3 regions of the Acidaminococcus sp. CAG:542 genome follow, and region 1 is predicted to be linked to each of the others. Evidence: a T-box and tRNA genes for the amino acid it is inferred to sense, from the RefSeq annotation. Region 1 holds a T-box; the other regions hold tRNA genes.
What was found. The T-box of region 1 lies ahead of QVO43_RS03465 (valine--tRNA ligase). A T-box ahead of a tRNA ligase gene usually reads a tRNA of that ligase, here a tRNA-Val.
Positions count from the first base shown of each region.

Region 1 (3,263 bases):
CGATCCCGATTTCCTGGCCTATACGGAACAGGGTACCCCGGATCTGTATCTGAACGCGGTGGTGGGCTTCACCCGGAAATATTATGATGTGAAGCTGATCCACCAGATGTTCGAGGAAATGGAAGACAGCGCCCTCCGGGATACCTTTACGGACCTGTTCTGGCTGGGACTGGAATACGCCACCTACGCCAAGGAGGCTCCGGTGCGGCCGGTGCTGCCCTATCTCCGGCAGCAGCATGCCAGGGCCTATTTTGACGGCACCAAACTGGACAAAACCGGAGTGGCCCACGAAATGCAGGCGGCACGGTGGCACGAGGTGCTGGGGGAGGGACTGGATCTCCATGACCCCTGGGCCAAGGGGCTCTATGCCAATCTTTGCTTCGATCCGGCCTGGGATACCAAGCAGCTGTGCGACCATTTCCGGAAGATCACCAAAAAGTACTTCGTCTCCCATTTCCTGGTCCGGGAAAGCCTGGAAAAAGTCATCATCAGCAAAGGCCTGGGGGACTTTATCGACTGGCTGCTGCCCCATGTGTTCCGGAAGCAGGAAAGCGTGTTCAATTTTCTCTATTCCAAGAAGCAGGCCATGGACATCCTGGCCGGGAAAAACGCCCACAACGGGCTCATGGCCATTATCACCGGCCAGACGGCGTCGGAAAACTACAACTATATCATCGATTGTTTCGGCGCCAGCATCTACCCGCCCCGGAAAATGCTGGATATTGACCAAGCCTGGTGCAACGGGCCTCATCAGGGGTGCCATCTCCACTTTACCCGGGGCCGGCTGGGGAGCAAAGGGGCCACCGGGGAAGCTTCCCGCTGGCTTGAGGGAGCTCACGCCCAACGGGTGAAGAACCTGGCCTACTACAAGGATCACGGGGAACAGTGCCGGAAGAGCATAGCCCGGCTCACCAGCCAGCTCCGGAGCGTCATGCGCATGGCCCAGACCCGGCTGCCGGTGCCCGCCAAGGAAGGGGAACTGGTACCCGGCCTGGTGTGGCGGGCCCTGAAGGTGAATGACAGCCGGGTGTTCTTCGAACGGGAGACCGTCTCCAGCCCGGATTTCACCGTGGATCTGATGCTGGATGCTTCCGCCTCCCGGGGGGAGTATCAGCAGGTAATCGCCTCCCAGGCCTATGTGATCGCCGAAAGTCTCCGCCAGTGCGGGATTCCCTACCAGGTGTATTCCTTCTGCACTCTGCGGAACTATACGGTACTCACCCTGTTCAAGGACTATGCGGACAAGAAGCGGTGCACCAATATCTTCAACTATGTGGCCACCGGGTGGAACCGGGACGGGCTGGCCCTCCGGGGAGCCCGGCAGCTGATGGGGGACTTTACCCAGACCAAAAAGATCCTCATCATGCTCACGGATGCGGAGCCCAACGACGACAAGCCTCTGGTGGGAGACGGGCTGTTCAGCTCTTCGGAATACCGGGATGAAAAAGCCGTGGCCAACACCGCTGACGAAGCCGCCAGCCTCCGCCGGGAAGGGATCCGGATTATCGGGCTCATCAACGGAGAGAATCAGCACATCATGAAAGATGCCCGGAAGATCTTCGGGGAAGACTGTGTGGAAGTCCGGGATCTGGATAAAATGGCCGACAGCGTAGGCAAGATGCTGTGCCGGCAGATCGAGGCGCTGTGAAAAAGGGGGTGTTGCACGTTTTGTGCAGCACCCCTTTTCTGTCGGTACTCAACGGCCGCTGACCGTTGACGGGGATTTGAAAGGGTCCACCCCATTGACAATCCCGCGCCCCCTTGTTACAATGACTCCATACAACCATACAGCCAAAGGCGATGATGGGAAGGAGTACAGCGCCCCTTGCACCGGCAGAGAGGATGCGGGTGGTGGAAGCATCCGGGCAATGCGCTGGAAGTCGTCCTGGAGCCGGCAGGAGGAAAGCCCTGTCCGTCACGGCACGTTACGCCGCTTTAAGGTGCTCAAGCAATTGAGAATGTAGGTGGTACCGCGAACAACTCGTCCTATACAGCAGGACGGGTTTATTTTTTTAAGGAGGCAGAGTTATGGCAGAAGAAAACAACATCCCCAAGGTCTATGATCCGGCTGCGGTGGAGAAGAAATGGTATGCATACTGGATCGATCACGGCTTTTTCCATCAGCCGGTGGACAAGAGCCGGAAACCCTTCAGTGTGGTGATCCCGCCTCCCAACATTACCGGCAAGCTCCACATGGGCCATGCCCTGGACAATACCCTCCAGGACATCCTGGTGCGCTGGCACCGGATGATGGGGGACAACACCTGCTGGCTGCCGGGCTATGACCATGCAGGACTGGCCACCCAGATCAAGGTGGAAGAGGAACTGAAGAAGAAGGAAGGCCTGACCCGGTACGATCTGGGCCGGGAAGAATTCATCAAACGGGTGTGGAAATGGAAGGAAGCCTACGGGGACGAAATCGTCCGGCAGCTGAAGAGCCTGGGGATTTCCTGCGACTGGGACCGGCAGCGGTTCACCATGGACGAAGGCCTGAGCCAGGCGGTCCGGGAAGCCTTTGTGAGCCTTTATGAAAAGGGCCTGATCTACAAGGGCACCCGGATGATCAACTGGTGCGTCAACTGCCGTACGGCTTTGTCCGATGTGGAAGTGGAACACCAGGACGATGCTGGTGCCCTGTGGTACATCAACTATCCCATTGTGGGCGAAAAGGACCAGTACCTGACCATCGCCACCAGCCGTCCGGAAACCATCCCCGGAGATACTGCCGTGGCCGTGAACCCCAAGGATGAACGGTACGGGAAACTGGTGGGGAAGAAGATCGCCCTGCCCACCACCAACCGGGAAATCCCCATTATCGCCGATGAATATGTGGACCTGGAATTCGGTACCGGCGCGGTGAAAATCACCCCGGCCCACGACCCCAACGACTATGAAGTGGGCCAGCGGCACAACCTGGAACAGATCGTGGTCATCGGCCTGGACGGGAAAATGACCAAAGAGGCCGGCAAATACGAAGGGGAAGACCGGTATGAATGCCGGAAGCACATTGTCCAGGATCTGAAGGACATGGGCCTTCTGGTGAAAATCGAAGATGCTCCCCACTCCGTTGGCCACTGCCAGCGCTGCCACCATGTGGTGGAACCCATGGTGTCCACCCAGTGGTTCGTGAAGATGAAACCCCTGGCGGAAGCAGCCATTAAATGCGTCACCGAAGGCCATACGGAATTTGTTCCCAGCCGGTTCACCAAAACCTATCTCCAATGGCTGGAAAACATCCATGATTGGTGCATTTCCCGGCAGAT
Region 1 is NZ_FR902048.1:70,891-74,153, forward strand. Features, by position in the region: gene QVO43_RS03460 (VWA domain-containing protein) at 1-1,648, shown strand, start outside; T-box leader at 1,792-1,992, shown strand; gene QVO43_RS03465 (valine--tRNA ligase) at 2,029-3,263, shown strand, end outside.

Region 2 (3,263 bases), on a different contig from region 1:
GGCAAACATGGCATCCTCCTTTGGGAAAAACAGATCCTTCTATAACATTAAGGTTTACAGTTAGGAAGTTTTGTATCATATACTGGTAATTTTAGCACAAACATTGTACAATGAATACAGAGAAATGAAAACACTGTACCGTGGAATCGGTTAGGGGAGTGGAGAGTCATGAAAATCGTTACCTTCGAATACGACAGCGATGTACAGGTGGGGATCATTTCCGAGGATGGAAAATTTGTGATCCCGGCCAACAAGTACAACAATATGTATGAACTGATCCAGCAGGCGGATTTTGAAGAACTGCTGGCTATTGCCCGGGTGGACATGGGTGCGGTTCCCATTGACCAGGTCAAGCTCCTGGCTCCCATTACCCATCCCCGGAATGACATTATCTGTCTGGGCATCAACTACAAATCCCACGACGACGAACTGCCTGATGAATATGTACCGGAAAAAATCGTCCAGCGGCAGGTACCTGTGTACTTCTCCAAACGGGTGGACCGGGCGGTGGATCCGGACGGGACCATCGACGGCCATTTCAATGTGGTGAAGGAACTGGACTATGAATGCGAATTGGCGGTGATCATCGGGAAGGAAGCCCGGGATGTGGCGGAAAAAGATGCCGGGGACTATGTGTTCGGCTATACCATCATTAACGATGTAACCGCCCGGGACGTGCAGGTGGCCCATAAACAGTGGTATTTCGGGAAGAGCCTGGACACCTTTGCCCCCATGGGGCCCTGCATCGTTACGGCGGATGAATTTTATTTTCCGCCGGCGCTCCATCTCACCTGCAAGGTGAACGGGGAACTGCGCCAGGACAGCAACACGAAACTGCTGGTTCACGGGATCCCTTACATCATCAGCGAACTGAGCAAAGGGATGACCCTCCGGGCCGGGACCATCATTGCCACCGGTACTCCCGCCGGCACCGGCATCGGCATGAACCCGCCCCGGTTCCTGAAAAGCGGGGACGTGGTGGAATGTTCCATCGAAGGAATCGGGACCCTGCGGAATAGGGTGAAGTAAATAAGAAAAAAGAGGCCTGCGGGCCTCTTTTTTGTCACTGGTCACTGGCCGATGGAAATCAATTTTGACAAATTGATTCTGAAACAACCAACGCTGAACCCATACAACAAAAAAGGCTGCCTTCCGGCAGCCTCTGCTTTTTATCTGGTGGAACTAACTGGACTCGAACCAGTGACCCCCACGATGTCAACGTGATACTCTAACCATCTGAGCTATAGTTCCATAAGCAACAAACTTATTCTAAACGATAATGGGGTTCTTTGTCAAGTGGGTTTCCTGTTTCTTTTTTCTTCCGGAAACGATATAATGAAAAGAACAGTCAATCAACTCGTAACAAGCAGGAGGAATGGAGTTTGTCGGAAGTGACGGAAAAACGGTTTGAATTCCAGGACGCCCGGGAAATGGTGGCGGTACTGGGAGAAACAGATGAATACCTGAAGCAGATGCAGGAGAGCCTGGGCTGCCGGCTGATCCCCCGGGGAAACGAACTGATCGCCCAGGGAGCGGAACAGGATGTGGAGCTGGCGGACCGGCTGATCCGGGAGTTGCTGTACCTGTACCGCCAGGGGCTGCCCATTACCCAGCATGATGTGAAATACAGCCTGAAACTGGTCCGGGAAGGCCAGGAGGAACAGCTCCACAAGCTGTTCACCGATACGGTGCTCACCACTGTCCGGGGACGGCAGGTAAAGGCCAAGACCCTGGGCCAGATGCGGTATTTGAAGACCATTGCCCAGAACGACATTACCATTGCCATCGGGCCCGCCGGTACCGGGAAGACCTACCTGGCGGTGGCCATGGCGGTGAAGGCCCTGAAAAACAAGGAAGTGGAACGGATCATCCTCACCCGTCCCGCGGTGGAAGCCGGGGAAAAGCTGGGCTTTTTGCCCGGGGATCTCCAGGAAAAGGTGGATCCCTATCTGCGGCCTCTGTATGATGCTCTGTACGAAATGCTGGGGATGGAGGCCTTCCAGAAGAACCTCCAGCGGGGGATCATCGAAGTGGCCCCTCTGGCCTACATGCGGGGCCGTACCCTAAATGATGCTTTCATCATCCTGGACGAGGCCCAGAACACCACCCAGGAACAGATGCGGATGGCCCTTACCCGGTTCGGCTTCGGCTCCAAGCTGGTGGTCACCGGGGATGCCACCCAGGTGGACCTGCCGGGAGGACGGCCTTCCGGACTGGTGAATGCGGCCCAGGTGCTCCAGGACGTGCCGGGGATCGGCATCATCCATTTTTCTGAACAGGATGTGGTCCGGCACGAAATCGTGGGGGCCATCATCCGGGCTTATGAAAAATACGACCGGGCCCGGAAGGAACACCGGCAGCCCGGTGCTGACAGGAATAAAGGAGAAGGAAAATGATCGTTACCCTGGAAAACAACCAGACGGAGATTGCCATTCCGGAAGAACTGGAAGAGACCCTGAAAAAGGCCATGGACATTGTGGCCCGGAAAGAGGAACTGACGGACAATACGGAAGTGGACATTACCATTGTGGACAATGAAGAGATCCATACCCTGAACCGGGAGTACCGGGGCATCGACCGTCCTACGGACGTGCTGAGCTTTGCCCTGGACGAAGGGGACGAGGAACCGGAAGTGGACGACGGGGAAGCGGAACACCTGCTGGGGGACGTAATCATCTCCGCTCCCCGGGCCGTGGAGCAGGGAGAGGAATTTGGCCATGGGCTCACCCGGGAAATGACCTACCTGGCGGTCCATGGGATGCTCCACCTTTTGGGCTATGACCATATGGAAGAGGCGGACAAACGGGTGATGAGGGCCCGGGAGGAGGAAATCCTCCGGGAACTGGACCTGGCGGAGGAAAACTATGGAGGCTGAACTGGACCGGGAGCTGTTTGAAGCGGCCTGTGCCGTGCGGAAAAATTCCTACAGCCCCTATTCCCATTTTGCGGTGGGAGCAGCGGTCCGGGCAGCGGACGGCCGGATCTTCACCGGCTGCAATGTGGAAAACGCTTCCTATGGCCTGAGCCTCTGCGCGGAACGGTGTGCCATCTTTGCCGCCGTGAAGGAAGGGGTCAGGGAGTTTGCCGCCCTGTGCGTCACTGCCGATACTCCGGAACCGGTGTCCCCCTGCGGGGCCTGCCGGCAGGTGATGGCGGAATTCCGCATCCCCCGGATCTATCTGACCAATGTGAAGGGACAGGTAAAGACCGCCACGGTGGCGGACCTGCTGCCCTATGATTTCAGTTTGTAATACAGAAAGGAC
Region 2 is NZ_FR902081.1:2,215-5,477, forward strand. Features, by position in the region: gene QVO43_RS06590 (hypothetical protein) at 1-9, opposite strand, end outside; gene QVO43_RS06595 (fumarylacetoacetate hydrolase family protein) at 169-1,029, shown strand; tRNA gene QVO43_RS06600 (tRNA-Val) at 1,175-1,251, opposite strand; gene QVO43_RS06605 (PhoH family protein) at 1,383-2,396, shown strand; gene ybeY (rRNA maturation RNase YbeY) at 2,393-2,875, shown strand; gene QVO43_RS06615 (cytidine deaminase) at 2,865-3,251, shown strand.
Region 2: it has a tRNA-Val gene. The T-box ahead of QVO43_RS03465 (valine--tRNA ligase) is inferred to sense a tRNA for this amino acid. The anticodon was not compared.

Region 3 (3,263 bases), on a different contig from region 1:
CTGAAACTGCCTCCTGAGGCGGCGGAAATGGTCTCTGCAGGCAAACTTACCCCCGGCCAGGTACGGCCGCTCCTGGGACTGGATGCGCCGGAGAAAATCACGGAACTGGCCCGGAAGGCAGCAGAAGGAGGCTGGTCCGCCCGGGTGGTGGAAGAAGTGGCCAAGGCGGAACGGGAAGGGAAGCCCTGGCATCTGTATTTCCAGACGGAAGAGGACCTGATTCCTCCGGAAAAACAGAAGAAGGGCGGTAAGAAAGCTGCCGGCAGGGAAAGCCAGCCCCAGGATACGGATACCCATGCCTTCCAGGAAAAACTGATCCAGTATCTGGGCACCCGGGTGAAGATCGAACCGTTCAAAAAGGACAGAGGAGGACGGATCCTCATCGAATACTACGGGCCGGAAGATCTGGAACGGCTCTATGATCTGCTGAAAGGGCCGGAAAAAAACGCCGGCCGGAAAAAGCCCGGCCTCTTTACCGTGTAGGAGGCGGCGATGGTGGGAATGGGTACGGTTGTGAATGTGGCCGCCATTGCAGGAGGCAGTCTGCTCGGCCTTCTGGTGGGCCGGGGAATCAAGGAAAAATACCAGGAAACCGTGATCTACGGACTGGCTTTGTGTGTCATTGTCCTGGGGATCCAGATGGCTCTCCAGGGGCAGCACATCCTGCTGACCATCATCAGTCTGGTGGTGGGCTCCATCCTGGGAGAAGCCCTGGGTATTGAGGAAAAACTGGAACAGGTGGGAACCCTCCTGGCTGAAAAATTCCAAAAATCCCGGAAGAAGGGGGATGCCGGGACGGACGCCTTTGTGGAAGGGTTCCTGAACGCCAGTCTGCTGTACTGTGTAGGGGCCATGGCCATTGTGGGGTCCATCCAGGACGGGCTTTCCGGGGATCCCACCACCCTTTACACCAAGGCGCTGATCGACGGTCTCAGCGGCATTATCTATGCTTCCAATTTTGGGGTCGGTGTCCTGTTCTCGGCTCTGTCCGTTGGGGTTTATCAGGGAATCCTAACCGCTTTGGCAGGATTCCTGGGGCCCTGGATGAGCCAGCTTGTGGTCCAGGAAGTTGCCGCCTGCGGCGGACTGATGATCCTGGGGATCGGCATCAACATGACTAAACTGTTGAAGATCCGGGTGGGAAACATGCTGCCGGGGCTGTTGGTGGCGGGCGTGGCTGCCGGAATTTTTTTCTAAAAACCCTTGCATTATTTGGACAAGTAGCGTATAATACAATTTATCGGGATTATAGCTCAGTTGGTTAGAGCGCATCGCTCACATCGATGAGGTCTACGGTTCGAATCCGCATAATCCCACCAATTGAAAATGAAAAGAAGCTGTTGCTCCGGCAACAGCTTCTTTTTTGTGTGTGCGAAAAGAAAAAAGAGGAAAAGGGCGGTGGGTTGGCAGCCGCGGGTTTCCTCCTTCAGCTGTTGACCATTGACTGCTGATCGGAGGCTGCTGCCTCTGCAGCCGCCTCCTCCCCTTTTTCCTGTAAACTCCTGCACTTTTTTTATGCACTTTCCCCGTTAAGGCTGTTTTTCCCATTCCAAAACCGTTCTTCCTCTTGTTCCACGGGCCTTTCGGTGTTACACTCCTTCTGGAAACACAGTTTTTTACTCTATCGGAAATGAGGTCTTGCCATGTACACTTCTCACCTGAAACATTCCCTGGCTGCCGGGGCGGCTGTACTGGTCCTGGGCACTGCCGGCCTGGGGGCTGTCGCTCCTGCTGACGAAGGATCCGTCCAGATCCCCAACCCCATTGTCAGTTATGGAACCTATGGATCCGCCGCCCGTGTCCTGGGATTTTGCCCTCTGACTCTCAGCCGGGATTCCGGCTATGCCCTGGAGGGGATTTCCGTGATCGGCGGCCGGGCTTCGGACCTTGCCTTCGTTCGGATGGGACAGCCGGACAGCAGGGTGAGAATCCGTACTGCATTAAAAAAAGATAATAAAAACAATAATCTCAGCAGAATTTACGGTACTGAATGGAAGAAGCAACGCGTAAATGAGACGGAAGTGGAACTGGCCCAGATCAGTCCCCAATCCTACGCCGCAACTTGGGAAACCGGGAACTATGTATTCGCCGTCCTGGGTGAAGGGATGGAACCAGCCGCTTTCCGGACCCTTCTCACCAACAGCCTGGTGGAAGACACAGAGCATTATTTCGCATCCATCCAAAAGAATCCGGAAAAAAGCGGGAAGAAAACAGTTTACAGTACTTTATAAGAAAGAGGGTGCTGCACGTTGCGTGCAGCACCCCTTAGCGGTAGAGCCCCTTAACCCATACCGTCCGGTCAAACTGGGGCAGCCACTGATGGGTTTTGTGGCTGTAGGTGCGGATCAGGATCTTTTCCGGGTACAGGTACAGGGAATTAGTCCATACCTGTTTTCCGTCCCAGGTGGGGTTGTACACATCCAGGATGGCTGTACCGGCAATCTGGTTCACCGGATTGGAAAAACTGGGATTTTTGGGAGAAGTATGGGTATGGCCGGAAACCCACAGGAGGATCTGGGGATTGGCCCGGAGCAGTTTGCCTATGGCTTTGGCCGGCTGGACATAATTCCGGGGTTTGTCCAGTTTGCTGCCGGGGACCATGGTTCCGGTGACAGGGGCATGACAGAAGATCAGGGTGGGTTCCTGCCGGTGGTCTTTCAGTTCCTTTTTCAGCCAGTCCAGCTGTTCTTTGGACAGTTCCACTGCATATTTGCTTTCCAGGGTATCCGGGGACAGGAACAGCAGGAAGTAGGATCCCAGTTTCCGGGAATGATACAGGGGACCAAAGTCCTTTTCATACTGTTGCATATGGAGGCCCCGTTCGTAGGAATCTGCCGGAACCAGTTTTCCGGTGCTGGACAGATCCCGGTGGTAGATGATTTCGTGGTTTCCGGCCAGGAATTCCTTGGGCTTTTTCAGATGGTCCGTCAGCTTCCGGGCCAGTTTGTAATCTGCCGGGCTGCCGGTTTTCTGGACCATATCCCCGGTAAAGACGCACAGGTCCACATCCTGCCAGCGGTTGATGTCCCGGACCGCCTGTTCCTTGTTGTGGATCTTCCGGGTCCGGACGTCCGGCTTTTGGGATTTGCTCCCATAATGGATGTCACTGAGGATCACCACCCACTGGTACCGGCGGGCCTCCGCGGTGGGGGCCAGGACCTCCATGGGCAGCAGACAGGCCAGGACCGTCAGCAAGGCGGTCATCGAAAGCCAAAATTTTTTATACATGGGGAACACTCCTTTCAGATAGGACCCATTATAGC
Region 3 is NZ_FR902091.1:8,778-12,040, reverse strand. Features, by position in the region: gene QVO43_RS08105 (ParB/RepB/Spo0J family partition protein) at 1-483, shown strand, start outside; gene QVO43_RS08100 (DUF554 domain-containing protein) at 502-1,197, shown strand; tRNA gene QVO43_RS08095 (tRNA-Val) at 1,243-1,319, shown strand; gene QVO43_RS08090 (hypothetical protein) at 1,644-2,231, shown strand; gene QVO43_RS08085 (metallophosphoesterase family protein) at 2,266-3,228, opposite strand.
Region 3: it has a tRNA-Val gene. The T-box ahead of QVO43_RS03465 (valine--tRNA ligase) is inferred to sense a tRNA for this amino acid. The anticodon was not compared.